2 regions of the Devosia sp. 1635 genome follow, and region 2 is predicted to be linked to the other one. Evidence: riboswitches for the same ligand, from Rfam matches in the RefSeq annotation. Region 2 holds a riboswitch; the other holds the start of a gene.

Region 1 (14,695 bases), on a different contig from region 2:
CGTAAAGCGGGAATGCACACAACCGCACCCATCCATCCGCCCCATCGCCTCCCTCCCCCTTGAGGGGAGGGATCGAGGGTGGGGGTTCAGGCCGTCGGACAAACTCGTCACGGGGGAAGACCCACCGCTCGAACCCCCACCCCAGCCCTCCCCTCAAGGGGGAGGGGGCGCATCGCGCATCTGGACGGTCAGGAGGACTTAACAGCGTGGGAGGTCCAATCTCCCTCGCCCCCAGCTGTCACCCCGACCCTGAGCCGGGGCCCGTCCCGAAATTCTTCCGCTTTCGCCAACGGCGGGGTCCCATCGCCTCCCTCCCCCTTGAGGGGAGGGATCGAGGGTGGGGGTTCAGGCCGTCGGGAAAACTCTTAACGGGGGAAGACCTACCGCCCGAACCCCCACCCCAGCCCTGCCCTCAAGGGGGAGGGAGGGCATCGAGCCTAGCCCCTACACCCCCACACAAGCCTCGCACCGCCCGCGAATTTCCATCGTCGTGCGCTCGACCTTGAAGCCCGTTTTCCCTGCCCATTCCCCCAGCCGGCTTTCGATCACGGGGTCAGCGAATTCATCGACCTTGCCGCACCCTTCGCAAATGGCAAACGCGATCAGCCCCTTGCGATGGCAGTGCTCGTCCGCACAAGCAACGAACGCATTGAGCGATTCCAGCCGGTGGGCGAGGCCCCATTCCACCAGCTTGTCGAGCGCGCGATAAACCTGCAGCGGCGCCCGCAAACCGTCCTCGCGCAGCCGGTCGAGAATGTCATAGGCGCTGAGGGGAGCCGAGGACCCGGTCAGCGCGCCCAGCACCAGCCCCTGGTTGCGCGTCAGGTCAGTGGGTGCGGCGTGGCTATGCGCCATGAATTTTCCTCCCAAACAATTTGTGGACCGGCACGGCGAGCGAAACCAGAAACACCAGCAAGGCCGCCACGACGATGGAGGGTCCGGAGGCCGTATCCCAGTTGCGCGAGCCGAACAGCCCTCCCACCACGGCAATCACCCCGAGCCCCGCCGCCACCGCGGCCATGCCTTCAGGTGTTGCGCTTAGGCGCCGCGCCGTCGCCGCCGGAATGATCAGCAAGGAGGTAATCAGCAGCACGCCCACCAGTTTCATGGCAATAGCGATGACGCTGGCCATCAGGATCATGAGGATGATCCGGCTCGCTTCCGGGCGCAGCCCTTCGGCTTCCGCCAGCTCGGTGCTGACCGTCGAAGCCAGCAGCGGCCGCCAGGCCAGCGCCAGCACGACGAGGATCGCCGTGCCCCCGCCATAGATCACCATGATATCCTCGACCGAAACGGCAAGAATATCGCCAAACAAAAAGCCCATCAGGTCGATCCGCACCGTGGTCAAAAAGCCCACCAGCACCAGTCCCACGGCGAGGGTCGAATGGCTCAAAATGCCCAACAGCGCATCGGTCGAGAGCGTCGCCTGCCGCTGCAACAGCAGCAGCGCTCCGGCGACGAGAGCCGCAACCGCAAACACGCCCAGCGTCATGTTGAGTGACAAGATGATCGACAGCGCCACGCCGAGCAGCGCCGAATGGGCCATCGTATCGCCGAAATAGGCCATCCGCCGCCACACGACGAAACACCCCAGCGGCCCCGCCACCAGCGCCAGCCCAATCCCGGCGATGAGGGAGCGCGAAAAGAAATCACCGAACATGTGCGGCTCCCTGGAGGACCGATGCAACCGCCCCAATCCCGCCAAACGCGCGATCCCGTCCCTTCCCCCTTGAGGGGAGGGCTGGGGTAGGAGTGCCGGCCCCTCCACCAAACTCGACCTTCCTGCGCATGCCCCTAGTGCCCATGCCCGTGCCCCCCATGCCCGTGCGAATGAGCATGCTCATGCGCCGCCCCAGCCGCCACCACGCAGCCGTCGTCGTGGTGCTCATGGTCGTGGTGGTGCTCATAAATCGCCAGCGTTTCCGCCGCGCGCGGCCCGAACAGCGCGAGATATTCCGGGCTGCGCTTGACTGCCGCCGGCGTGCCGGTGCAGCACACATGTCCATTGAGGCAGATCACCGTGTCGGTTTCCGCCATCACCACATGCAAATCATGGCTGATCATCAGGATACCGGCGCGCGAGCTGTCGCGGATCTGGCGCACCAATTCATAGAGCGCCACTTCGCCGGCAAAATCGACGCCCTGCACCGGCTCGTCCAGCACCAGAAGGTCCGGCTTGCGGATGGTGGCGCGGGCAAACAACACGCGCTGGAATTCCCCGCCCGACAATTCCTGCACCGCCGCTCCGAGGAGCCGCCGCGCCCCGACCAGATCGAGCGCCGCCTCGATTTCGCTGCGGCTGAAGCGGCCGGTCAGCGTCATCAGCCGCTCCACCGTCAGCGGCAGCGTCCAGTCGATGGTCAGCTTTTGCGGCACATAGCCGATGCGCAGCCCCGGCAGGCGCGTCACCGTGCCCATTGTCGGCTTGAGCACGCCCGTCGCCATCTTGGCCGTGGTGGATTTGCCCGAACCATTGGGCCCGATCAGCGTCACGATCTCGCCGCGCCGGATGGCCAGGTCGACCCCTTCCACCAGCACGCGCGCCCCCCGGCGCACGCCGGCGCCGCTCATGCTGATCAATGTTTCGCGTCCTGCCTGCCCGTCCATTTCTGCTCCATCACGTCGCTTGACAGCGTTCTAAACGTTATAGCATAACGCAGCAAGAACGTAATAACATAACAGGATTGCGCCGATGAAGCTGCTCCCCCTTGCCTTGGTTTCGAGCCTGCTGCTGGGCAGCACGGCCATGGCCGCGCCCAATGTGGTAGCCTCGATCAAGCCGGTGCACTCCCTCGTTGCAGCCGTGATGGAGGGGGTAGGGGAGCCGACCCTCATCGTTCGCGGCGCCGCTTCCCCCCACACCTATGCCCTGCGCCCCTCCGACGCCGGTGCGCTGCAGGATGCTGATCTCGTGTTCTGGACCGGGGCTGGCATGGAGCTGTTCCTCGCCGATGCACTGACCACGCTTTCAGGCGAAGCCGAAGTGGTGGAGCTGAGCCAGGCGCCTGGCATCACCCTCCTGCCGGTCCGCGAAGGCGGCACTTTCGAGGCGCACAGCCACGAGGGCGAGGGTCATGACCATGAGCACGACCACGAGGGTCACGATCACGAAGGCCATGACCACGAAGAGCACGATCACGACGAGCACGCCCACGAAGGGCACGACCACGACCATGGCGGCGACATGCATTTCTGGCTCGATCCGCAAAACGCGGTGCACATGGTCGATGCCATCGCCGCAGCGCTCAGCACGGCCGACCCGGAAAACGCCACCGCCTACACCGCCAATGCCGAGCGCGAAAAAGCCGATCTCGTCGCGCTGCAAGCCGAACTGACCGCGAGTCTCGCACCCGTCGCCGACAAGCCCTTCCTCGTCTTTCACGACGCTTACCAGTATTTCGAGAACCGCTTTGGCCTCACCGTCGCGGGCTCCGTCACCGTCACTCCGGACGTCATGCCCGGCGCTCAGCGGATCGACGCCCTGCGCGCCCGCGTGGCCGAACTCGGGGCTACCTGCCTTTTCGCCGAACCCAATTTCGAGCCGACCATCATTGCCGCCATCACCGAGGGCAGCACGGCCAGGGCCGGTGTGCTCGACCCCGAAGGCGGCGCCCTCACCGAAGGCCCAAACCTTTACCCCGAACTGCTGCGCGGCCTCGCCAATGGGCTCCTGGACTGCCTGGGCTAGCTAACCCAGCGGCCCCTTGAAGATAAAGAATGCCCCGAGCGCAATGAGCCCGAACCCGATCCCGTGGTTCCAGGTGAACTGCTCGCCCAGATACGTGGCGCTGAACAGCACAAAGACCGAGAGGGAAATCACCTCCTGAATGGTCTTGAGTTCGGCGCCGCTATAAACCCCGTAGCCGATGCGATTGGCCGGCACCGCCAGCCAATACTCGAAAAACGCGATGCCCCAGCTGGCCAGCACCACCACCCACAGCGCCGTGCCGGGGAATTTGAGGTGCCCATACCAGGCAAAGGTCATGAAGAGGTTGGACGCGATCAAGAGCCCGATCGGGGCCAGCGTGGCAAAGTTCCAGCCCATGGCGATTACCGCGCGCCCTTGGTGGGCTGTTCGAGCGCATACAGCGCATCGCTGATCGACTCGACCTTCTTGCGCAGCAGCTCCTGGGCGTCATGCAGCCCGCGATTATAGTAATAGGCGCCCATTTTTTCGGCAAAAAAGGTCATCAGCATCTCGGCCGGCATCGGCCCGATGGTCTGGTCCAGCTCCAGCCGGAAATAATCCTGGATCTCCGCCACCATGGCCTTGGTTTCGTCGCGGCTGAACTTGATCGGCTTCATTGCGGGCAGGGCTCCAGAATCGGCGGCACGATAATGCCGCGATCGCCCGTCCGGCAAGCGCCACGCCGCGATTGACCCCTCCGGCCCGCCATGCGAGAACACAGCCTGTGTCGGTTCCCCAAGCCCGTTGTGGCGCGGGGATCAAAAGGGAACACGGTGCGGATTACCCATCAGGGGCCAAAACCGTGGCTGCCCCCGCAACTGTAAGCGGTGCGCTCCTCTCCTTATGCCACTGGCAGCCAAGCTGCCGGGAAGGCGAGAGGCGCTCTATTCACCGCAAGCCAGGAGACCTGCCGGCACAGCAACGAGCTTGTAAGCTCTTTTTCGTTCCGCGCACGGAGGGTGCCGCATGAATACCACCACTGTTTCGACTGGCCTTCAGTCTCTTTCGCTGTCCCAGCGTCTTGTCGCCGGCTCGCTCGCGCTCCTGCTCGGGCTGACCCTCCTGGTCGGCACCGGCTTTGCCGGCGATTATCGCCTGCACAACGGCGCCCACGACACCCGCCACGCCATGGGCTTTCCCTGCCACTAAGGGCGAGCACGAGAGACGACCAAAAATGTTCCGCAATCTGTTTTTTGCTGCGCTGGTCGCAGCCCTTTGTGCTGGCCTTGTGGCATCCACGATCCAGCATTTCCGCGTCACCCCGCTGATCCTGCATGCCGAAAGCTTCGAAGGGGAGGGTGGCCATTCCCATGGTGAGGAGGCCACTCCGGCCGAGCATACCCACGCCCCCGGCACCCCGGCCCATGATCATGGCGCTGACGAATGGGCGCCCCAGGATGGTCTTGAGCGCACCCTCTATACCGTGCTCGCCAATCTGCTCGCCGCCGCCGGCTTTGCCCTCGTGATCGGCGCTGTGGGCCTCCTGGCCAATATCCCCATCACCACCGGCAATGCGCTGCTGTGGAGCCTGGCCGGCTTTGCCAGCTTCACCCTTGCGCCCGCCTTTGGCCTGCCGCCCGAACTGCCCGGCATGCCCGCCGCCGGTCTGGGCGCCCGCCAGCTCTGGTGGGTCGCGACGGCCCTTGCCACCGGCGCCGCCTGCCTGCTGCTGGCCAAGACCCGGGCGGGCTGGGCGATTGCCGTGGCGCTCGCACTCGTCCTCGCGCCGCACATCGTGGGCGCCCCCGCGGCTCCCGAAGAGCCAAGCGCCGTTCCCGCCCATCTCGCCACCGCCTTTGCCGCCGCCACCATCGGCAGTTCAGCCGTGTTCTGGCTGGTGCTGGGTGTCGTCTTCGGCCTCGTCAATGATCGCCTCGCCCGCCGCGAGGCTTCCCACCCCATCGGAGCTCCCGCATGACCACCAAGATCCCGACCACCGTCATCACCGGCTTTCTGGGCGCGGGCAAGACCACCCTCGTGCGCCACCTCCTCGCCCATGCCCCCAAGGGCAAGCGCATCGCCCTCATCATCAATGAATTCGGCGATCTCGGCGTCGACAAGGACATCCTCGCCGGCTGCGGCGACGAGACCTGCCGTGAAGAGGACATGGTCGAGCTGTCCAATGGCTGCATCTGCTGCACCGTGGCCGACGAATTCATTCCCACCATGCAGGCACTGCTGAATCGCCCTGAAAAATTCGATCACATCGTCATCGAAACCTCGGGCCTCGCGCTGCCCCAGCCCCTGATCCGCGCCTTCAACTGGCCCGAGATCAAGGCGCAGGTGACCGTCGATGGCGTCGTGACCGTCGCCGATGCCGCCGCTCTTGCCGAGGGCCGCTTTGCCGCCGATGAAGCCGCCGTCGACCGGCAGCGCCGCCTCGACGAAATGCTCGATCACGAAACGCCCTTGGGCGAGCTCTTCGAGGATCAGCTGGCCGCCGCCGACATGGTTATCATCAACAAGACCGATCTGGTGGATCCCGCCACCCTCGAAAAAGTCGAGCAGAATATCCGCGCTGAGCTGCGCCCCGGCGTCGGCATTGTTCGCGCCGCCAATGGCCATGTCGATATCGCGGCGCTTCTGGGCCTTGGCATGGCTTCCGAAGCCGACATCGCCAACCGCCCCAGCCACCACGAACTCGAGCACGAGGGCGAAGGGCACGAGCACGACGATTTCGACAGCTTTTCTCTCCAGCTCCCCGCCATTGCGGGCAAGGACGAGCTGCTTGCCATCATCGAGGACACGATCCGCACCCATGACGTGCTGCGCCTCAAGGGCTTTGCCGCCGTGCCGGGCGCGGCTGCGCGCCTCGCCATCCAGGCCGTCGGCCCCCGCATTACCGCCTATTTCGACCGCCCCTGGGCGCCCGGCGAAACCAGGCAAACCGCACTCGTCGTCATCGGCCAATCCCCGCTGGACCGCGCCGCCATCACCCAAAGCCTGCGCCGCGCCGAGCCTGTGGCGGCATAAGCTCAAAGAGAATGGCTCCACACACCGGGATAGGTTTGCACCCCCACCCCAACCCTCCCCTCAAGGGGGAGGGGGCCGCATTGCGCCTTGGGCACGATCTAGCCCAACCCACCAGCCCAAAGCCCCTCCCCCTTGAGGGGAGGGGTTGGGGTGGGGGTGCAGGCGCTTCCGCCAATCCGGTCTTCGTGGGAGCCTGACCATGCACCTTCTTTCCGCCCAAGCCGGTGCCATCCAGCAGGAAGGCGAGGCCATCGATCTCGCCCAAACCCCTGGCGCCTTCATCTTCGCCTCTTCGGCCGATAGCGAACTGGCCATGCTCGCCGCCGCCGCCGACCGCGCGGGCGAAACCGAGCTGCGCCTCGCCAACACGCTGCGCCTGTCCAACAATCTGTCCGTCGATCTCTGGCTCGAGCAGACCGTCCGTCATGCCCGCCTCGTGGTCCTGCGCCTCATCGGCGGCGCCGCCTATTTCCAGTATGGCGTCGATGAGATCACCGCCCTCTGCGCCAACCGCAAGATCCCCCTTGCCCTGCTGCCCGGCGACGCCAATCCCGACCCCATCCTGCAAGCGCGCTCCACGATCCACCCCGAAGACTGGACCCGCCTCCACGCCCTCCTCATCGCCGGCGGCCCCGCCAACGCCGACGCGATCCTGAGGTCGTTCGGTGAACTCGCCGCCGAGCCCTCCCTCCCCCTTGAGGGGCTTCGAGCCGTCCCGCAGGGCGGATCGCTCCAGTGGAGCGATCCGAGGGGAGAAGGCCACGAGGGCTATGCCCGAGTGGCTGCCGGGGAGGGGGTCCCTCAGACCGAACTCAAGCCCCGCCTCTCCGACCTCCAGCCCCAACCCTTCGCTCGCTTCTCCCTCTGGCACCCCGCCACCGGCATCACCGACGAAACCGGCCTAAGGCACCGGCATCTCGAGCTTTCGCCTCCCTCCCCCTTGAGGGGAGGGACCGAGGGTGGGGGTCATTCGGCTCCTGCTGTAACGGCCCCCCACATCCCCATCCTCTTTTACCGCGCCGCGCTCGAAGGCGCCGGCACCGCCACCCTGCAGGCCCTTGTTGCCGAGATCGAGAACCAAGGCCTGCTGCCGGTCCCGATCCTCGTGTCCTCGCTCAAGGAAGCCGCCTGCGTGCGCTTCGTGCAGAATGTGCTCGAGAGCTTCCCGCCCGCCGCCATCTTCAACCTGACCGGCTTTGCCCTCGCGCTGGACCCCGACGACACCAAGTCCGACCCCTTCAGCGGCACCGATGCCCCCGTCATCCAGTTGATCCAGTCCGGCCGCTCGGAAACGCAATGGCAGGCCGACCCCCAGGGCCTGTCCTCCAAGGACATGGCGATGTTCCTCGTCATGCCCGAACTCGATGGCCGCATCGGCGGCCTCCTCGTCGGCCACAAAGCCGATGCCGTCTGGCACACCAGCACCCAATGCCCGCTCAGCGCCTATGCTCCCGACCATTCCGGCATCGGGCGCGCCGTCCAGCTCGCCCGCAATTGGGCCCGCCTCCGCGCCACCCCCCGGCCCGAGCGCAAACTCGCCCTCATCCTCGCTAACTACCCCCTCCGCGACGGCCGCCTCGCCAACGGCGTCGGCTACGACGCGCCGGAGTCGACGGTGGCAATCCTCAAGGCACTGGATGGGGCCGGGTACACGCTGGCCAACCCAGCACCGGACCCATTCCCCTCCCCCTTGAGGGGCTTTGGAGCGGCCCGGAGGGACGATTCGCTCCAGTGGAGCGAATCGAGCGACAAAGGCCAAGAGAGCTATGCTCGACTGGCAAGCGAGGGAGGGGGTCCATCAGTGATGAACCGCACGACCCCCACCCCCAACCCCTCCCCTCAAGGGGGAGGGGAGGCTCCACCCCTTGTCTTTGGCAATGGGCGGATGCAGCAACGCAAACACATCAATCGCGCCCGGGCCCTCCGCGCCGACCAGACTGTGCCTGAACGCGTGCTCTGGCCGCTGCTGAAGACCTTTGCGGAACGTGGCGTCAAGTTCCGCCGTCAGGTTCCTTTGGGCCCCTATATCGCCGATTTCGCCAGCCACCATCCCAAGCTCGTCATCGAGCTGGACGGCGAAACCCACTTCACGGACGAGGGTCAGGAACGCGACCTCGCCCGCACGGCCTTCCTGGAAGGCCTCGGCTACCAGGTTCTGCGCTTCACCAATTCCGATGTCGCAACTAACCAGGACGGAATTTGGCAGACCATCTCCTCGACACTAGATGGACTCTCGGCTCCATCCCTTCCCTCCCCCTTGAGGGGAGGGACCGAGGGAGGGGGTCGTGGTGTTCGGCACCAAACCTACCCAAAATCCTCAGCCAACCTCATCACCGCCCTCCAATCCGGCCCCACCAATGCCGACCCGCAGCGCGGCTCATCCGCCGCCACGCTCTCGCTCGCCCGTTATCGCGAGCTCTTCGCCACGCTCCCGCAAGCGATCCAAACCGAAGTCACCACCCGCTGGGGCGACCCCGCCACTGACCCCTTCGTCCGCCACGACACCTTCCACCTGCCGGCCCTTATCTTTGGCAATGTCACGATCCTGCTCCAGCCCGGCCGCGGCTATGGGCTCGACGAGACCCAGAGCTATCACGACCCTTTTCTGCCCCCGCCTCATGTCTATCTGGCCGCCTATCTCTGGCTGCGCCACGACTGGTGCGCCCATGCGCTTGTGCACAACGGCAAGCATGGCACGCTGGAATGGCTGCCCGGCAAATCCACCGCGCTCGATGCGGCGAGCTATCCCGATGCGCTTTGGGGCGGGCTGCCCCATCTCTACCCCTTCATCGTCAACGATCCCGGCGAGGGGACCCAGGCCAAGCGGCGCACCGGGGCGGTGATCATCGATCACCTCATTCCCCCGCTCACGCGCGCGGAAACCTATGGGCCGCTCAAGGACCTTGAAGCGCTGCTCGATGAATATTATGCCGCCGCGGGCATGGACCGGCGCCGCCTCGCCGACCTGCGCCGCCGCATCCTTGATTTCACCCGCGACAGCCGGCTCGACCGCGATATCGGCCTGCCCGAGGACGAAACCGAGGCCCTGCTGAAGATCGACAATTTCCTTTGCGACCTCAAGGAAGCCCAGATCCGCGATGGCCTGCACGTCTTTGGCCAGTCGCCCGCGGCTGAACTGGAACGCGACCTCATCGTGGCCCTGGCCCGCGTGCCGCGCGGCGAAGGTCCCGCCGAGCGCTCCCTGATCCGCGCCCTCGCCGATGACCTCAAGCTCGGCTTTGACCCGCTCACCGCCAAACTGGGCGAGCCCTGGGTCGGCCCGGATCTATCTGCATTGGCCTCACTCCCCCTTGAGGGGAGGGCCGGGGAGGGGGTCCCTCCGCTCCGTCACCGCACCGTCGGCGACATCGTCGAACAACTCGAACACCTCGCCGCCGAACTCGTCTCCGGCCCCGCGCCCGAGCCCGGCTGGACCCAAACCGCCGCCGTGCTCGAAACCGTCGAAGCTGTCATCCGCCCGCGCCTGCGCGCTTCGGGCCCCGCCGAAATGGCCGCGCTTCTCGATGGGCTCGACGGCAAGTCTGTTCGCCCCGGCCCTTCGGGCGCACCTTCGCGCGGGCGCCTCGACGTGCTGCCCACCGGGCGCAATTTCTTTTCCGTCGATACTCGCGCCGTGCCGACCCCCACCGCCTGGGAGCTGGGCCGCAAATCGGCGGAAAACCTGATCCTGCGCCATTTCCAGGATACCGGCACCTATCTGCAGGCCGCCGCCATCTCCGTCTGGGGCACCGCCAATATGCGCACCGGCGGCGACGACCTCGCCCAAGCCATGGCGCTCATCGGCGTCAAACCGGTCTGGGATCCCGGCTCGCTGCGCGTTTCGGGTTACGAGATCATCCCGCTCGCCAGGCTCGGTCGTCCACGCGTCGATGTCACCCTGCGCATCTCGGGCTTTTTCCGCGATGCTTTCCCCGCCCAGATCACCCTTTTTGATCGGGCGGTCCGCGCTGTGGGAGCCCTCGATGAACCCACCGAGGACAACCCGGTCGCCGCCCGCATGCGCGCCGAAGCGCTGGGGTTGATGGCGCAGGGGCAAAGCGAAGCCGAGGCGTTCCTTGCCGCCGGCCACCGCATCTTCGGCTCGCGCCCCGGCACCTATGGCGCCGGCCTTGGCGCCCTCATCGATGCCGGCACCTGGCAAAACAAGGCCGAGCTCGCCGCCCGGGTCCTCGATTGGGGCCACTATGCCTATGGCGCCAAATCAGTCGGCACCCCGCAGCGCGACGGTTTCGCTGCGCGCCTCGCTGCCGTGGACGCGGTGATCCACAACCAGGACAACCGCGAGCACGACCTGCTCGATTCCGACAACTACTACCAGTTCGAGGGTGGCCTTGCCGCCGCCGCCGAAACGCTGAGTGGCCACCAGCCCGCCGCCTTTCACAACGATCATTCCCGCCCCGAACGCCCGCTGATCCGGACCCTCGGCGAGGAAATCAGCCACGTCATGCGCTCGCGCGTCGTCAACCCGAAATGGATTGCCGGGGTCAAGCGCCACGGCTATCGCGGCGCCTTCGAGATCATCGCCACGGTGGATTTCATGTTCGCCTTCGCCGCCACGACCGGCGCCGTGCAGACCCACCATTTCGACCTCGCCTTCGAGGCCTTCATCGAGGACGACGCCACGCGCGACTTCCTCGCCACCGCCAATCCCTTCGGCTATGCCGAATTGCTCAAGAAATTCAACGAGGCCCGCGAGCGCGGTTTTTGGACCCCGCGCTCCAACTCGGCCTTTGCCTATCTGGAGACCGCGCCATGACCGACCAGCCCGCCAAGCCGCTCAAGAAGACCGACGGGATGAGCGAGGCCGAGCGCGACGCCTACCACGCCGAAAAAATGCGCAAGAAAAAGGAGGCCCGCAACAAGATCCTTGCCACCAAGACCGCGGAAAAGGGCCTCCTCATCGTCCACACCGGCAAGGGCAAGGGCAAATCCACCGCCGCTTTCGGCATGGTGTTCCGCGCCCTGGGCAATGGCATGCGCGTGGGCGTCGTGCAGTTCGTCAAGGGCGTCTGGAACACCGGGGAGCGCACCGTGCTCGACAAATTCCCCGATCAGGTGACCATCAATGCCATGGGCGAGGGTTTTACCTGGGATGTCGCCGACCGCCAGCGCGACCTCGCTGCCGCGCGCAAGGCCTGGGAGCAGGCCAAGGCGCTGATCCTTGACCCCGGCTACAAGCTGGTCCTCCTCGACGAGCTCAATATCTGCCTGCGCTACGACTATCTCCCCATCGAGGAGGTCGTCGAGTTCCTGCGCAACAAGCCGGCCGACAAGCACGTCATCGTCACCGGCCGCAATGCCAAGGATGAGCTGATCGAAATTGCCGATCTCGTCACCGAAATGACCGAGATCAAGCACCATTTCCGCGCCGGGGTGAAAGCCCAGGCCGGCATCGAGTTCTAGGACGCTCGCCTCAGCAGCCCACCTTCCGCAGCGAGCGCCCGAGCCGGTCCAGCACCGGGCGCATTTCGCCGAATTGCGCCGCCGAGATTTCGATCTGCCAGCTTGCGGTGCTTCGCCGGTCGCACAAAAGGATGGTGCGGCCAAACCGCATCCGCGAGCCTTTCACGGCCGAAAAACTCGCCCAGTCCGGCGTCACCATTTGCTCCCCCGCCCGCCAGCCGCTGCGTTCCAGCTCACGCCCGATCCGCGCCACCGTCCCCGCTAACGGGCCGCGCATCGGCTCGCCCCAGGCGCGGAAGGTCACCTCTTCCCCCGCCAGCTCGAAACTCTGCCCCGCCTCATCGCCTTCGCCCGCGACAAACCCGGCCGGCACCTCCAGTGCAAAGCCGAACCGCGTGTTCTCGTAACGCAGCGCCCCTTGCCCCCAAGCGGGCGCCGCCAGCAGCATCAGGCCCAACATGGCCAGCACCCGCATTACAGCACCACAATCCCGGCATGCTTGGCCTTGTTTTCCGGCTCCACGTGTATCGTGATCTGCGCATCCTTGACCGCTTCGCGCAGCTTGCTTTCGATCCCGTCGCAAATCCGGTGCGCTTCATCAACGCTGAGCGCGCCCGGCACCACCAGGTGAAAATCGATAAACACCATGCGCCCGGCCTGCCTGGTGCGAATATCATGGGCCTCGATGGCGCCGGTGGCATTGGTCGCGATCACCTCGCGAATGGTTTTCTGCGTTTCGGCCGGCACAGCGACGTCCATGAGGCCCCCCACGCTCGCGCGCACCACCCCCCAGCCCGACCACAGGATGTTGACCGCGACCAGCGCCGCGAGGATCGGGTCGAGCAGCGCCCAGCCGGTCATGATCGCCAGGCCCAGGCCCACCAGCACCCCGATGGTGGACACGACATCGGTCAACAGATGCTTGCCATCGGCTTCAAGCGCCGGCGAGCCTTCCGCGCGGCCATGGCGCAGCAATACGCCCGCCCAAACGAGGTTGATCACCGTGGCCACCGCCGCCAGCAGCAATCCCTGCCAGGGCGCATCGGGCAGCCGGGGGTGAAAAAACCCGACCCATGCCTCGCGCAGGATCAGGATCGCGGCCACGATGATCATCACGCCTACGATCACCGCCGAAAAATACTCGGCCTTGCCATAGCCATAGGGCAGGGCGGCATCGGCCGGCCTTTGCGCCAGCCGGACCGCGATGAGAGCCGTCAGGGCCGTCACCACATTGACGATCGATTCCAGCGCGTCGGAAAACAGCGCCACCGACCCGGTGAGCCACCAGGCGAGGAACTTGATGCCAAGCACCACCAGCCCAACCAGCAGGCTTGCAGCAGCGATGTGAAGGGTTCTTTGCATGGCCTCGATCCGTCCGGCCTCCTTGTTGCGCCTGCGGCAAACGGGGAGGGCGGCCTGATAGCCCGTTCCGGCCAGCGCAACAATGATTGTCTTTGCAACTGCTTTTCATCTGCAAGGCCCCTGTGGGAAAGCGGCTGTTTTGCCTGCAGACCGGCACGTCCAGGCTCATCGCCCGCCAGCGTAACGCTCGGATCGGCCTCTAGAGCCGCCCTACCCACAAGTGTCGTCCCGACCTTGAGCCGGGATCCATCCTGAAGTGGGAGCAGCTACAGCAATGGGCCGTCAGGCTGCGGGCGCCACGCCCCCAGGCTCATTCCACTGGTGGACTGATCCGCCGCTCGGCGCGGTAAAGCCCGATGCTGTGGATAAACACCAGCACCCCCAAGCCCTCCAGTGCTTCCTCGATGATCGCCGCGAGGCGATAGGAGGCGGCGGTCACATCCCCCGTGGCATCCGAATAAAGCTTGCCCCCGATCAGCTCCATGCCGATGGCGCCGCCGATAAACAACGCTGCCGCCAGCAGCATGGTCGCGCGCGCACGTCCCGGCAGCGCCCGCAAAAAGGGAATAAAGGCCACCAACCCCAGTAGGCACAGCGCCGCCACCGGTAGCACCCAGGCGAAGGTCAGGAACCCCGATGTGCCAAGGCTCGAACCTACCGGCGCCGACAGCAACTCATGAACGCTCAGCGCCTCGTCGGCCGATAGCCCGAAAAACACCACACCCAGCAGCGTCCACTGCGCCCCGATCAGCCGCTCCCGGCGATAAACCCTGGCGCCGGTATCGAGCAGCATCAGGCCTGCGCCCGCCAGCAGCAGCTGGGAAAACCAGGTGTAAACGCTGCGCTCCACATCGAGGTCGAGCAGCCAGATCCTATCCTCCCCGTCCAGTCCCAGCCCATGCTGCACCACGGCAGCACCGATCAGCACCGCCCAGATCAGCAGCGGCACCAGGATAGGGCGGACAACCGGCCGCGCGGCGTCCAGCCTGCGGGCGTGCTCCTCTGTTATCTCGGTCATCGCTTCGCCCCGGCCCAGTGTCATTGAACTGTCATAATTGACCCCGGCTGCCGGACGATCTACCCGTCATGGCGCGTATAACCGCTCCGGCCGAGTACCTAATCCAAATGGCCTAGCAACCCCCTTCAGAGCCGCCGCAAGGGGCGCCCCCGGCCTGGCATCTCAACTCTAAGAGCTATTCGCCCGGTCCTACCGGCGCCGCATTCCGCCGCATTGATTGCCCCTATCGG
Region 2 (14,695 bases):
ACATGCTCGGGATAGGTCGCAGCAAGCCGGAAAACGCCGCCGCCAGCAATGTCTTGCCCGCTCAGATGCACGGGGCCAACATCGAGGTGAGCCACCAACCGGTGTAGATCCTCGGCCACCGCTCTGCTGTCGTAATCCTGCATCGCCCCGCGGGAGCCGCCAAAACCGCGCAGGTCGACGGCAAAGACCCGATGATGCTCGGCGAGGAGAGGCAAGAGCTTGTGGAACGCCCACCAGGTTTCCGGAAAACCGTGAACCAGCAGGATTGGCGATCCCGCGGTACCTGCTGAAACATAATGGATGTCGGTGCCGTCAAATCTCACCAGTTGGTGGCTGAATGCGGCATTGGTTGAGCTCACGGGAGAAAAGTCCATGTCGACCTCTGCTAGACAACCTTGTTGTCTTTCTTCACCAACATAGACAACCTAGTTGTCGTTGTCTAGGGTTCGGCAACCTGGTTGTCATTGCCGGCGCGCAATTGTAGGTTCCGGCTATGGCACGGACCGGCGCTGATCTTGCACTTCTGCTTCTTGGCGGCTTCCGCTTCCTGGCCGATGCGGCCACTGCGGAACTGGCGCGACGCGGCTACGAGGATGTGCGTCCGGCCCATGACTTTGCCATGCGCGCCATTGCGGCTGGCGCTTCCAACGCTTCAGATCTGGGCCGCCGACTAGGGGTGAGCAAGCAGGCAGCGGCAAAGACCATTGCCCTGCTGGAGGAGCGCGGCTATCTCACCCGGGCCGACGATCCTGCGGACGCGCGGCGCAAACTCGTGCAAGTCACCCCAGCGGGATACGGCGTGATGCGTGAAGGCGAGGCGATCTTTGAAGAACTGCGCGCAAGATGGGCAAGCCAGATCGGCGCCGATGAACTGTCGAGGCTGGAAGGCAGCCTCGTTGCCCTTCTGGGCCCCCAACCGATCGATCTCGCTGCCCCGGGGCAGATTGTCTCTGACATCGGCGAAGCTTGACCAGAGAAGCTGCCGGCCGCTAAGCGGCGCTTGATTCAGCAAAATGGGGCGCCTCTGAAGCGCCCCACAATCTTGAGACTGCTTCGGAAAATCAGAACGGGCTGTCGGGGAAGTAGAACTGCTCGGCATTGTCCTGGGTCACGAGCGGCGCGCTCAGGATATATTGCCCCTGCACCGGTGCGTTGGACATGAAATTGGCGACGGTCACGTCCATGGCGGTGGCGATCATGGCGGGTGGATAAAGCACATCGACCGGGATCAACTCGTCCCCATCCATGATGCCCTTGATCACGTCCTTCATCCCGGCGCCGCCGACGATGAACATATCGCCCTCACGGCCCGCCTGGCGCACGGCTTCCACCACGCCCATGGCGATGTCGTCGTCCTGCGCCCAGACGCCATCGATATCGGGGAAGCGCGACAGGAAGTCCTGCATCACTTCAAAGCCGTCATCGCGGTTCCAGTTGGCAAACTCGTTGTCGAGCACAGTGATGCCCGAGCCTTCGATGCCGGCCATGAAGGCGTCGAAGCGCTCGGTATCGATCACGGTCGGGATGCCGCGCAGGATGACGATGTTGTCGCCCTCGCCCAGCCGGGTCTTAAAATATTCGGCCGAAGTGGCGCCCAGCTCGGTGTTGTTGCCGGCGACATAAACGTCCTGGATGGTTTCGTCGGGCAGGCCACGGTCGACCACGGTGATGAAGGCACCCGCTTCCTTGGCCTGGCGCACCGGCTCAACCAACGGGTCGGACTCGAAGGGCAGCACGACCAGGGCGTCGATCTGCTGCACCGAGGTCATGTCCTCGATATCGCCGGCCTGGTCGGCAGGGCTGTCGGCGGTCACGATGGTAATGTCGAGATTGGGATACAGCGCTTCGAGGCGCTTTTCGGCTTCGTTGGCGTGGTAGTTGAGCCCCCCGGTCCAGCCATGGGTGGCCGCCGGAATGGAAACGCCGATCTTGACCTGGTCCTGGGCGAGCGCCGGGGCCGCGAGGGCCGTGGTCGCGGCCAGAGCCAGGGTCAATGCCTTGATAGACATGGGTAGTCCTCCCTTGTGTGGCGCGTTGTGCGCCGGTTTTGCCCCGCCCACTTGGGCCGGGAAATTTCGCTATTCAGCCTTTTTGCGGATGGCGCGCTTGAAGCTGCCGCGCTGCAGGTAGACGGCGGCGACGATGATCACCCCCTGCACGGCCCCATTGAGGTAGTTGGAGATGATATCGGTGAGGTTGAGGATATTGCCGATGGCGGTGAGGATCAGCGCGCCGATCACCGTGCCTCCAATTCGTCCGTAACCGCCCTTGAGCATGGTGCCGCCTATGATCACGGCCGCAATGGCTTCGAGCTCCCACAGAACGCCCGTGGCCGAGGAGGCCGAGCCGAGCCGGGGCACATAGATGATGGTGGCGAGCGATACGCAAAGGCCCTGCAGCACATAGGTCCAGGTGCGGACGCGATCGACCTTGATCGCCGAATAGCGCGCCACCTGCTCGTTGGAGCCGATGGCCATGCAATAGCGCCCGAAGGCCGTGCGGTTCATCAGGATCCAGCCGACGACAGCGACGATAATGAACACCCAGACCGGATAGGGTATGCGCAGGAAGCTATCGTAATAAACCGGCCGGTAGATCTCGCGCGCGCCGCTGTTGAGCGAGAGCGTGCCGCCATCGGCGAAATAGGTCACGAGCGAGCGGTAGATGCCCATCGTGCCCAGGGTGACGATGAAGGCTTCGATCTTGGCCTTGGTGGTCAAAAAGCCGTTGATGAAGCCGGCGCCCAAACCCAGGATCAGCGAACAGCCCACGCCCAGCAGCACGGTCCAGATCGAAGCGCCCATGCTGTCGACGGCCGAGTTCATGATGATGATCATCATGCCGGCAATGAAGGCGGCCATGGAGCCGACCGACAGATCGATGCCGCCGGCCGTGATCACAAAGGTCGCGCCGACGGCGATGATGCCGATAAAGGCCGAGCGGGTCAGCAGATTGGTGACATTGCCCTCGCCCAAAAACAGCGGGTTGAGGCTGTAGCCGAGAATGATCAGCAGGATCAGCGCCAGCAGCGGCCCCAGGATCTTGAGATCGATCTTGAAGCTCTTGGCCGGCTTGCTTGCGGTTTCAGGCACTGACACGCTCATTTTCCACCCCCAGCTTGATGCCGGCCGCGTAACGCATGATCTCGGCCTCGGTGATCTCAGCGCCTTCCAGCACCCCGGCCATGCGCCCGTTGCGCATGACGACGACACGGTGTGAAAGGCCGATGACTTCCTGCATTTCCGAGGAGATGACGATGATCGCCTTGCCCTCGGCGGCCAGCGCCGCGATGATGTGATAAATCTGCTGCTTGGTGCCCACATCGATACCGCGCGTGGGCTCATCCATGATGATGATGTCGGGTTCGCTTTCCATGGTCTTGCCCAGCATCAGCTTTTGCTGATTGCCGCCCGACAGCTTGCCCACCGGCACCGACGGATCGCGCGCGCGCACATCAAAGCGCCGCACCGCGCGCTCGAGCGCCTGCGCTTCGCTGCGCCCGTCGAGAAAGCCGTGGCGCAGGTGCTTTTTCAGCGTCAGCAAGGTGAGATTGGGCTGCAGGCCGGCATTGAGCAGCAGCCCCCGCCCCTTGCGGTCCTTGGTCATATAGGCCAGCCCGGCATCGAGCGAGCTCGCGAGATCCGGGAAATCGGCGGGAGTGCCATGCACCTCCAGAGCCCCGGCAGTTTTACGCGTGAGCCCGACAATGGCTTCGGCCACCGCGGTGCGGCCCGAACCGATCAGCCCGGCAAAGCCGAGGATTTCTCCGCGCCGCAGCTCGAAGGAGATGCCCGAGACCCCGGGCGCGGCGAGATCGCGCACGGAAAGCACGACTTCGCCATCCACATCAGGCTCGTGCTTGGGCGGATAAAGATTGGAGAGTTCGCGCCCCACCATCATCTGGGCAATGGAATCGGGCGTCAGGTTCTCGGTACCGACCGTCGCGATCAGCTGCCCGTCACGCAGCACCGTTACGCGGTCGGCGAGCTCCATGATTTCCTCGAGCTTGTGGGAGATGAAGATCACCGCCACACCCTTGGCCGTCAGCCTGCGGATCTGCTCGAAAAAGGTCTGGGTTTCCCCGACCGACAGCACGGCGGTCGGCTCGTCCATGATGATGACGCGCGCATCGCGGCTGATCGCCTTGGCGATTTCCACCATCTGCTTGTCGGCGACCGAGAGCGTGTTGATGCGCGCATCGGGGTCGATATGGACATGGAGCGTGTCGAGGATGGCCCGGGTCTGCTCGCGCATCTGCTTGAGCTGCAAGAATGGGCCGCGGCGCAATTCGCGCCCGAGGAAAATGGAGTCGGCGACACTCAGATGTTCGGCCAGCAGCAATTCCTGGTGGATTACGACGATGCCCATGGCCGCCGCCTGCCCATCGGGCGGCAAGACCACGGTTTGCCCCTGATAGGTGATGGTGCCCGAGGTCGGCTGCTCGATACCGGAGAGAATCTTGATCAGCGTCGACTTGCCCGCGCCATTCTCGCCGATAATGGCGTGAACCTCGCCGGGCCTGATGTCGAAATCGATGCTGAACAGCACCGGGATATCGCCAAAGGACTTGGAAATGCGGTGGGCCGACAAGATCGGGGACGCATTTGCGTCTTGCGCATCGATCATGCTGCCGCCCTCCCCCAAGCATGGCGCACTTGCTGTGCGGCTCTCTGCTTGAGTGCCGGTGTAAAGGTTTTCAGGATTGATGTAAAGGTTTACACAGGTGCATAACTGCTATGGGGGAGTGGTAGAGCGTGCCGCCTGGATCGACCTCTGCTAAGGGGCACAGGCGCACTGTTGATCGCGCAAATGACACTTGTCTGGGCGTAAGCCGGTTGCAGCGCAACCGAGCGGCGCGGGGGGCGGAGCGGGGCCGAGTGCAGCAGCAAAAGCTGGCGACCATTGAAGATGTTGCGGCCATGGCCGGGGTGTCGATCGCCACCGTCAGCCGCGCCATCAACGAGCCGACCAAAGTCGCCGACGCCACCCGCCGCAAGGTCGCCGAAGCCGTTGCCCGCACCGGCTACACCACGAATGCCCTGGCGCGCTCGCTGCGCATGCGGCGCTCCAACATGATCCTGATCCTTGCCCCCGATGTGGGCGACCCCAATTTCTCCAACATCCTCGTGGGTCTCGAGACTGAAGCCAGCAAGCGCGGCTATGGGGTACTGATCGGCAATACCCAGAACGATCCGAGCCGGGAAACCGATTATCTCCGGTTCATCAGCTCCAACCAGGCGGATGGATTGATCCTCTTTACCGGCCACCTGCCGTTCGGCTTCGGGCAGGATCGCGGCGAAACCCGCCTGCCCCCGACCGTCGCCGTCAACGAGCCGGTGACGGGGCAAAGCATTCCCTTTGTCGGGGTCGACAATGTCGAGGGCGCCCGCGTCGCCACCGAGCACCTGATTTCGCAGGGGCACCGGCGCATCGCCTTTATCGGCCATTCCAGCAGCCGGGAGATTAACCGCTTGCGCGAAGCGGGCTATCGCGCGGCCCTTGAAGGGGCCGGCATCCGCATCGATCCGCGGCTGATCCTCGATGGCGATGGCACGACGGAAAGCGGGCGGGCTGCCGCCGAGTTGATGTTTGTGCGCGATGCGCTGCCCAGCGCGTTTTTCTGCGTCAATGATGCAACGGCCCTCGGGGTCATCATCGCGCTCAACACGCGCCGCTATGAACTGCCGCGGCAGTTTTCGGTGATGGGGTTCGACGATATTTCCTTTGCCAGCTTTGTCAGCCCGTCGCTGACGACGATGAAGCAGCCCCGGCACCGGATCGGGGAAGCGGCGATGGAATTGCTGCTGACCCTGCTGGCCGACGAGCAGCCCAAATCCACCAATATCCTGTTGCGCGCGGAACTGGTGGTGCGCAGCTCGGTGGCGCGGCTGGCGAGCGGCTGACCGCGACACCCCCTCCGCCACTTCCCCCTTGCCCAGGGTCCGACGCGCCGCTAAGACGGCGGGGTCACGGTTCCGCCATCGAGCGCGGATGAAAAGGGAATACGGTGCGGATTACCCATCAGGGGCCAAAACCGAAGCTGCCCTCGCAACTGTAAGCGGCAAGTTCACCGTCCAAGCCACTGGTCAAGCGACCGGGAAGGGGACGAGGAGCGCCAGAGCCGCGAGCCAGGAGACCTGCCGGGACAACGACCAGCAAACCGAACGAGGTGTTTCGGTGGGGTGCGGACCGGCTTTTGGCTCGTCCGATCGTTGCCGTTGCGCCTCTTCGGGGTCGCGGGAGCATGACCTCAACTTTCCCCTCGTGTCTGGCTGATCGTTTGGCTTGAACAGCATCACGAGAGGTTTCGATGCGTCTGTTCTCCCTTCTGGCCAGCGGCATTTTTGTTGCCACGGCCAGCACGGCCTTGGCCCAACACGCAACCCAATACCCCCTGCAGCTCGAAAATTGCGGGGTCGAACTCACCTTTACCGAGGCACCGCAGCGGGCCGTCGGCATCGGGCAGAACAGCTCGGAAATCCTGCTGCTGCTCGGTCTGGCCGATCGCATGGTGGGCACCGCCACCTGGGTTTCGCCGGTGCTCGAAGAGGTTGCCGCCGACAACGCAAAAGTGCCGCGCCTGGCCGACAGCACCGCGAGCTATGAAGCAATCCTTGGCACCGAGCCCGATTTCATTGCCGCCCAGTTCGGGATGCGCGATGAAGCGGGTAACCGCGAGCAATATGCTGATCTCGGGATCCCGAGCTATATCTCGCTGACCACCTGCGCCATGAAGGATGCCAGCAATGGCGATGGCGTGCGCCTCGAACCCTGGACCACCGAGTTGCTCTACCAGGAGATCAGCGAATTGGCGGCGATCTTTGACGTCAATGAGCGGGGGGCCGAACTGGTCCGCGAGCTGCGCAGCCGCGAAGCGGCCGTGCGCGCGCAACTGGGGAAGCGCGCGGCGGGCGTTTCCATGGTGTTCTGGTTCTCGAGCCCCGAAATTGCCGGGGATGCTTGGGTGGCCGGCCGCAATGGCGCTTCGGCCTATATGATGAAGGTGATGGGCGCCCGCAACATCGTCGACAGCGAGGAAGACTGGCCGCTGGTCAGCTGGGAAGCCATTGCCGCGGCCGACCCCACGGTCATCGTCGTCGGCACGATGGACCGGCGCAACCGGCCGGCCGATGACCCCGCCCTCAAAGTGGAGTTTCTCAAGACCGACCCCATGGTCAGCCAGCTCAGCGCCGTCGAGGCGGGCCATCTGGTGCTGCTCGACGCGCAGGCAATGAACCCGACCCTGCGCACGATTGGCGGGCTCGAAACTCTGGCGGAGGCGCTGCAGAGCCAAGGCCTGCTGCAATGAGCATGGCCATGACCCAGCGGCGCCGCGCGCGGCTAGGGGGATCGGTGATCGGCGGGGCAGCCTTGCTGCTGCCCCTTGCCGTGGCGCTGGGGGTGGGCATTGGCGAAATGCCCATTTCGCTCCACACCACGCTCCAGGCCATCACCAATCGCCTGGGCTGGACGCAGTTCGAGATCAGCCGCATCCAGGAAAGCGTGATCTGGGATTATCGGCTCAGCCGCTCACTGGTAGCGGCCGCCTGCGGGGCGGGGCTGGCGCTGTGTGGCGCGATCCTGCAATCGCTGCTGCGCAATCCGCTGGCCGAGCCCTATGTGCTGGGCGTTTCGGCGGGCGCCTCGACCGGGGCGGTTTGCGTCATCGTGCTCGGCATAGGGGCGGGTAGCGCCGCCATTCCGCTGGGCGCCTTTGCCGGAGCCCTGGCCGCCTTTGCCTTTGTCATTCTCCTCGCGCGAGGCGCGGCGGGCAGCGCCGAGCGCACGATCCTGGCCGGTGTCGCCGCTTCGCAATTGTTCAATGCGCTGACCTCCTATGTTGTCAGCACTTCGGCCGATGCCGAACAGGCGCGCAGCGTCATGTTCTGGCTGCTGGGCAGTTTTGCCGGCGTGCGCTGGAGCGATGTGGGCCTTGCGGCAGGCGTGGTTGCCGCGGGGCTTGTCGTCTGCCTGCGCTATGCCCGAGCGCTCGATGCCTTCACCTTCGGGGATGACGCGGCCCGTTCGCTCGGCGTGCCCGTGGCGCAGGTGCGGGTGGTGCTGTTTGCGCTCACCGCCCTTATGGCCGCGACCATGGTGTCAATGGTGGGCTCGATCGGTTTTGTGGGCCTCGTGATTCCCCATGTCGCCCGCTTCATCGTGGGCCCGCAACACTTGCGGCTGCTGCCCGCCTGCGTGGTGGTGGGAGCGGTGTTCATGGTGCTGGCCGACATCGTTTCGCGCATCATCCTGCCCCAGCAGGTGCTGCCGATCGGGGTGGTCACCGCGCTGGTCGGGGTGCCGTTCTTTGCCGTCATCCTGTATCGCGGGCGGGGTGCGCGATGACCATTGCCGCCCATGGCGTGAGCTGGAAGGCTGGCAGCGAGATCATCGTCGATGGCGTGACCCTCGAGGCGCAGCCCGGCATGACGCTGGGCCTGCTCGGGCCCAATGGGTCGGGCAAATCATCGCTGATCCGGCTCCTCGCGGGTTTGCGCGCGCCCGCTGGTGGCGAGGTCACCCTTGATACCGCCCCGCTGGGCCGCTTCGGCCGGCGCCAGCTCGCCCAGCGCGTAGCGGTGGTCGAGCAACATGCCACGACCGAAGCCAATGTGACGGTGCTCGATGTGGTGCGGCTGGGGCGCACGCCGCATCGCTCGGCCCTGTCGCCCTGGACGCAAGCGGACGACGCCATTGTCGAGCAATCCCTGCAGCGGGTGGAGCTGGCCGACCGGCGCCACCAGCCCTGGCATACGCTTTCGGGCGGCGAGCGGCAGCGCGTGCAGCTGGCGCGGGCGCTGGCGCAAGAGCCGACCGATCTGATCCTCGATGAGCCCACCAACCACCTCGATATCCAGCACCAGCTTGATATCCTGCGCCTCGTCGCCGGGCTGCCGCTCACCACGATCGTGGCGCTGCACGACCTCAACCTCGCCGCCATGTTCTGCGACCGGATCGCAGTGATGCGCGAGGGGCGGCTGGTGGCCGCGGGCACGCCACATGCAGTCTTGACCGAGGCGCTGATCGCCGAGGTGTTCAAGGTGCGCGCCCAGGTGGCCCCCTCGACGCTGCACCGGGGCCTGCAAATCCAGTATCTGCCGTGACGCGCAATTCGCCGCGGGATGGGTATCCAGGCTGTCAGATCGGCCCACCACGCCACGCGTCCACCGGACAGCGCGCCCCGTCAATACCAGCCCGGGTCTGACCGATATCAAGAGCTTAAAGGTTGGACGGCTTAGGGTTTGGCAAAGAACGACGGGAGCACAGCATGTATGACCCGGACAAGTTCCGCCTTGATGGGCAGGTGGCGGTGGTGACCGGCGCCGGTTCCGGGATCGGGCTTGGCATTGCGCGCCTCTTCGCGGGTGCGGGGGCCGCCATTGTGGTCAGCGACCGCAAGCCCGAGGCGGCCCAGGCGGCTGCCGCCGAAATCAACACAACAGGGGGCAAGGCGGTCGCGGTGGCTTGTGATGTCACCCGGGAAGATGACCTTGAGCTTTTGGTGCACACCGCGCTGGACCAGTTCGGCAAGCTCGCCATCCTCGTCAACAATGCCGGAGGCGGCGGCCCCCAGCCCTTCGACATGCCGATGGAGGATTTTCGCCGGGCCTATGAACTCAACGTCTTTTCGGCGTTCCGGCTCACGCAGCTGGCCGCGCCGCATCTGGCGGCAGCAGGGGGTGGCGCAGTGCTCAATATCTCGTCCATGGCCGGCGAGAACCGCAACCAGCGCATGGCCTCCTATGCTTCTTCCAAGGCCGCGCTCAACCATTTGACCCGCAATATCGCCTTTGATCTTGGGCCAATGGGCGTGCGGATCAACGCCATTGCGCCCGGCGCGACAAGGACCGCGGCCCTGGCGAGCGTGCTGACGCCCGAGATCGAACAGAGCATGCTGCAGCACACCCCGATCCGGCGGCTCGGGGAAGTCGATGACATCGCCTATGCGGCGCTGTTTCTGTGTTCGCCCGCGGCGTCATGGATCAGCGGGCAGGTGCTGACCGTTTCGGGGGGTGGGGTGCAGGAGCTGGACTGACCGGCTCGCTCCCCTATCCTCGTGGCGCGAAAGCGCTGAGTTCGCCCTTGTAGGGCTTGGGCAGGGGCGGGGCATAGCTGCCGCGTTTGCTGGTGCGCAGACCCAGCGCGATTAGCGCTTCGGCCTGTTTGACCGCGGCGCCGACGCCATCGATCACAGGCAGCCCGAGTTCCTCCTGCAGCGCCCGCGCCAGGTCGGCCATCCCGGCGCAGCCCAGGACGATGGCCTCGGCCTTGTCCTCGCTGATGGCACGATCAATTTCCGCCCGCAGCCGCTCGCGCGCCCCCGAGGCTGGATCCTCGAGCGCCAGGACGGGAATGTCGGCGGCGCGGATACGGGCGCGTTTGGACATGCCATAGCGTTGCGCCAGCTCCTCGATGGGCACGCGGGAGCGCTCGGTGGTGGTTACGACCGTGAAGCGCTTGGCGAGGAAGGCCGCGGTGGCGAGCGCCGCTTCGCAAATGCCGAGCACCGGAATGGTGGCCATGGCTCGGGCGGCATCGAGCCCGGTATCATCGAAACAGGCGATCACTGCGGCCCGGGCCCCCTCCCCCTCCGCCTGGCCGATCTCGCGCAGCAATCCAGGCAAGGCGAAGACTTCGTCGTAATAGCCTTCGATGGAGACCGGCCCCATGGAAGAGGTGAGCGGCACGATCTCGGTCGTGGGCGCGGCCACTAGCCGGGCCGCTGCGGCAATGATCGCGGTCATGCTGGCGGTGGTGTTGGGATTGATGACGGCGATGCGGTTCATGCCCGCACCCGCCGGCGGTTGATCCAGAGGATGGTGCTCAGGGTCACGAGGATCACGAGGAACGAGAACAGTGTCGTGACCGTCCCTAGCGCATAGAGCACCGGGGTCGTGACATTGGTGGTCATGCCGTAGATTTCGAGCGGCAAAGTGTTGGCGCTGCCCGAGGTCATCAGCGTCCTGGCAAACTCGTCATAGCTCAGCGAGAAACCGAAAAGCCCCACGCCGATCAGGCTGGGTGCGATCATGGGCAAGACGACGTGGCGAAAGGCCTGCCAGTTGCTGGCGCCCAGATCGCGCGCGGCTTCCTCGTAGCTGGGGGAAAAGCGGTTGAACACCGCAAACATGATCAGCACGCCAAAAGGCAGCGTCCAGGTCAGATGCGCGCCAAAGCCGGAACTGAACCAGTTGGGGCGCCAGCCGATCTGCTGGAACAACACGCCGATGCCGAGCGAAACGATGATGGAGGGCACAACGAGGCTCGCGACCGTCAGGTAGAAGAGGGGCGTTGCGCCAAGAAACCGGCGGCGAAAGGCCAGCCCCGCCAGCAACGAGACCAGCACGGTGCCCGCCATGACCATCAACCCAAGCGCAAAGGAGCGCCCGAAGCTGGCGCCGAAATCCCCTACCGCCTGCGTTTCAAAGAGGTTCTGAAACCAGCGCAGTGACACGCCATTGAGCGGAAAGGTCAGCCCGCCCTGCGGCCCCTGAAAGCTGAGGATAAACACGGCCGACAAAGGGCCGTAGAGAAACAGCACAAAGAGGCCGAAAAAGCCGGCCAGCAGGTGAAAGCCGGGGCTGCGCTTTTCGCGTTCCATCCTAGAGCTCCTTGCGAATATCAACGATGCGCAGCATGCCCGCGACCATGAGGAGCACCAGCACCAGCAGCACGATGGCATTGGCGGCGGCCGCCGGATATTGCAGCAGGCTCATCTGGTTGCGCATCATCAGCGCTACCGACGCGCTTTGGCCCCCGCTCATCACCTGCACGGTGGAAAAATCGGCCATCACCAGGGTGACGACAAAGATGGTGCCGATAGCGATGCCGGGCTTGGCCAGCGGCAGCACCACGTTCCAGATCACCTGCCAGTCCTTGGCGCCGGCATCGCGCGCCGCTTCAACGAGAGATTTGTCGATCCGCATCATGGCGTTGAAGATCGGGGTGACCATGAAGAGCGTATAAAGATGGACCATGGCGAGCACGACGGCGAAGTCGGAATACAAGAGCCACTCGATAGGCTGTTCGATGATCCCCGCTCCTGTCAGCCCCGAATTGATCAGCCCGTTGCGCCCCAGCACGGGGATCCAGGAAATCATGCGGATGATGTTGGAGGTGAGGAACGGCACGGTGCAGATGAGGAACAGCACCATCTGCATGGTCGCGGTGCGCACATGAAAAGCGAGGAAATAGGCGACCCAGAAGCCCACGAAAGCGGTGATCGCCCAGACGATGACCGCATATTTGAGCGTATTGGCATAGATGCGCCAGGTGACCCAGGAGCCCAGCGCTTCGGCATAGTTGAGGGTGAGGAAATCGGGATAGATGCCGGCAAAGTCATAATCCCAGAAGCTGACCACGAGCAGCAGCAGGATCGGGACAGCAAGGAAAAAGCCGAGGATCAGCAGCAGCGGCGTCGCCTGCAGATAGGGCGTGGCGCGGGCGAGCAAAGCGTTCATTGTAACGATATCCCCTCCGATCACCCCCTCCCAGCCTCCCCCATCAAGGGGGAGGTGCGGGCCGGTGGTGTGAACAGATCGTGCCAAACACTCGATGCGTCACCTCCCCCTTGATGGGGGAGGTCGGGTGGGGGTGGAGAAAGCCTCGATGTCCGGGCTTTCCACCCCCTTGGTCGCGGATCAGGCGGCGATGAACTCGTTCCAGCGGCGGACCATGTAGCGGTCCTCGTCCATCACCGAGTTCCAGCAGGCGACCTTGCCCATGCGCTCTTCGAACGAGCCGCCATCGCGCACGGCGCCGGCCTTTTCCATCACCGTGCCGTCGGGCGCGAGGATGTCACCCTGAGCGGGCTTGCCTTCGATCCAGAAGCCCCATTCGTCGGGGGTCATGTGCTGCTTGGCCGTTTCCATATTGGCCGAATAATAGCCCTGCCGGTTGAGATAGCCGCCGACCCAGCCCGAAGTGTACCAGTTGATATATTCATAGGCCGCGTCGAGCTGGGCACCCGACAGGTGCGCCGCGAGACCCATGCCGCCGCCCCAGGAGCGATAGCCTTCCTTGAGGGGCTGGTAGGTGCAGGCAATGCCCTTGGAGCGCACCGCCGCCACGGCCGGCGACCACATGGACTGGATCACCACTTCGCCCGAGCTCATGAGGTTGACGCTCTCGTCAAAGCTCTTCCAGAAGGCGCGGAACTGGCCGTCCTGCTTGGCCTTGATCAGGAAATCGACGGTGGCATCGATCTCCTCGGTGGTCATGTTGCCCTTGTCGCCATAGGTGATGAGCCCCATGGCTTCCATGATCATGGCCGCATCCATGATGCCGATCGAGGGCACGTTGATGATGGCCGACTTGCCCTTGAAGGCGGGGTCCATGATATCGGCCCAGGAGGAAATCTCGCGGCCCACCAGATCGGGCCGGATGCCCAGCGTATCGGCATTGTAGATGGTGGGGACCATGGTGAACCAGTCCGTTTCGCCCTTGGCGAAGTCGCGGCTGTCGGGGCCTTCCACAAAGCCAACAGTATGGGGCGCGGTGCCCTGGGCGATGACGCTGTCGGGCAGCAGCTTGCCGGTTTTGAACAGCGGCACGATCTGGTCGTAGTGCGTCAGCCGGCTGATATCCATGGGCTGGATGACCCCGGCCGGGAAGACCTTTTTGAGGATCCAGTATTCCACATCGGCGATGTCGTAGCTGTCGGGCTGGGTCACCGCGCGCTGGGCGGCCGCATCGCTGTCCGTGGCCGTCATCTGGATGGTGATGCCGAGGTCTTCCTTGCACTTTTCGGCAATGGCATTGAGGTTGCTCACGCCGGTGCCGAACTGGCGCAGGGTGATGGGGTTTTGCGCCCAGATGGTGGGAAAGCCCGTAATCACCCCCGAACCCAGGCTGGCGCCGACCGCGGCGGCAGCGCTGGTCTTGAGAAAGTTGCGGCGGCTGACACCGGACTTGATGTCACTCTTGGCGGTCATGGCACGTCTCCCTGTTGGCTTGATGGACGGTTAGGCATCGGGGCGGGCGAGGACGATGGCGTCCCCGGCATCCCAATGGAGGGGCACCGCATCGCCCACCGCGACCGGGGTCGCGTAAAAGGCGGTGTCGGTGATGATGGCGGTGAATTCGCTGATCCCGGCGCCCTCCACGGTGAGCTTCACCGTGGCGCCGCGATATTCGATGTTGGAGATGATGCCGGTGAACCCCAGGCCCGGCTGCGGGCTTTCCCCGATCCGGACATGGTCGGTGCGCACGGCGACATCCATATCGGCGCCCACCGGCAGGGGTGCGCCGGTGGCGGAAAAGCTGCCGCCGCCGACCACGGTGAAATCCACCAGGCCGTCGCCGGCGCCGGTGACCTTGCCCGAAATCACATTGTGATCGCCCATGAAGCGGGCAACAAAGGCAGTCGCCGGGCGCTCGAACACCTCGCGCGGGGTGGCGGCCTGCTCGATCCGCCCATTGCTCATCACCACGACCAAGTCGGCTAGCGCCATGGCTTCTTCCTGGCTGTGGGTGACATGGACAAAGGTGATGCCCAGCTGCTTTTGCAGTTTCTTGAGCTCGGCGCGCATGCGAATCTTGAGGAAGGGATCGAGCGCCGAAAGCGGCTCGTCGAGCAGCAGCGCTTCGGGATCGGTGATCAGCGCGCGCGCCAGCGCCACGCGCTGCTGCTGGCCGCCCGAAAGCTGGCCGGGACGGCGGTCGGCATAGGCATCCATCTGCATGAGCTTGAGCA

The links. A riboswitch is a leader RNA that binds a small molecule or an ion and turns the genes downstream of it on or off. The one in region 2 is predicted to bind cobalamin.
Region 1: it holds a riboswitch for cobalamin, as region 2 does, so the genes downstream of both, HRU92_RS00200 (CbtB domain-containing protein) here and HRU92_RS15585 (ABC transporter substrate-binding protein) in region 2, are expected to answer to the same signal.

What each region holds. Positions count from the first base shown of each region.
Region 1 covers NZ_JABAOM010000001.1:32,093-46,787, forward strand. Annotated here, with positions in the region: gene HRU92_RS00170 (Fur family transcriptional regulator) at 445-855, opposite strand; gene HRU92_RS00175 (metal ABC transporter permease) at 845-1,660, opposite strand; gene HRU92_RS00180 (ATP-binding cassette domain-containing protein) at 1,795-2,607, opposite strand; gene znuA (zinc ABC transporter substrate-binding protein ZnuA) at 2,693-3,688, shown strand; gene HRU92_RS00190 (DMT family protein) at 3,689-4,045, opposite strand; gene HRU92_RS00195 (DUF2164 domain-containing protein) at 4,051-4,305, opposite strand; cobalamin riboswitch at 4,400-4,618, shown strand; gene HRU92_RS00200 (CbtB domain-containing protein) at 4,655-4,837, shown strand; gene HRU92_RS00205 (CbtA family protein) at 4,863-5,606, shown strand; gene cobW (cobalamin biosynthesis protein CobW) at 5,603-6,661, shown strand; gene cobN (cobaltochelatase subunit CobN) at 6,861-11,438, shown strand; gene cobO (cob(I)yrinic acid a,c-diamide adenosyltransferase) at 11,477-12,085, shown strand; gene HRU92_RS00225 (hypothetical protein) at 12,096-12,560, opposite strand; gene HRU92_RS00230 (cation diffusion facilitator family transporter) at 12,560-13,447, opposite strand; gene HRU92_RS00235 (hypothetical protein) at 13,758-14,465, opposite strand.
Region 2 covers NZ_JABAOM010000003.1:684,522-699,216, reverse strand. Annotated here, with positions in the region: gene HRU92_RS15615 (alpha/beta hydrolase) at 1-374, opposite strand, end outside; gene HRU92_RS15610 (MarR family transcriptional regulator) at 494-970, shown strand; gene HRU92_RS15605 (substrate-binding domain-containing protein) at 1,062-2,009, opposite strand; gene HRU92_RS15600 (ABC transporter permease) at 2,079-3,104, opposite strand; gene HRU92_RS15595 (sugar ABC transporter ATP-binding protein) at 3,085-4,626, opposite strand; gene HRU92_RS15590 (LacI family DNA-binding transcriptional regulator) at 4,878-5,903, shown strand; cobalamin riboswitch at 5,954-6,160, shown strand; gene HRU92_RS15585 (ABC transporter substrate-binding protein) at 6,311-7,309, shown strand; gene HRU92_RS15580 (iron chelate uptake ABC transporter family permease subunit) at 7,318-8,346, shown strand; gene HRU92_RS15575 (ABC transporter ATP-binding protein) at 8,343-9,104, shown strand; gene hdhA (7-alpha-hydroxysteroid dehydrogenase) at 9,269-10,036, shown strand; gene HRU92_RS15565 (aspartate/glutamate racemase family protein) at 10,050-10,787, opposite strand; gene HRU92_RS15560 (ABC transporter permease) at 10,784-11,602, opposite strand; gene HRU92_RS15555 (ABC transporter permease) at 11,604-12,461, opposite strand; gene HRU92_RS15550 (PotD/PotF family extracellular solute-binding protein) at 12,642-13,934, opposite strand; gene HRU92_RS15545 (ABC transporter ATP-binding protein) at 13,965-14,695, opposite strand, start outside.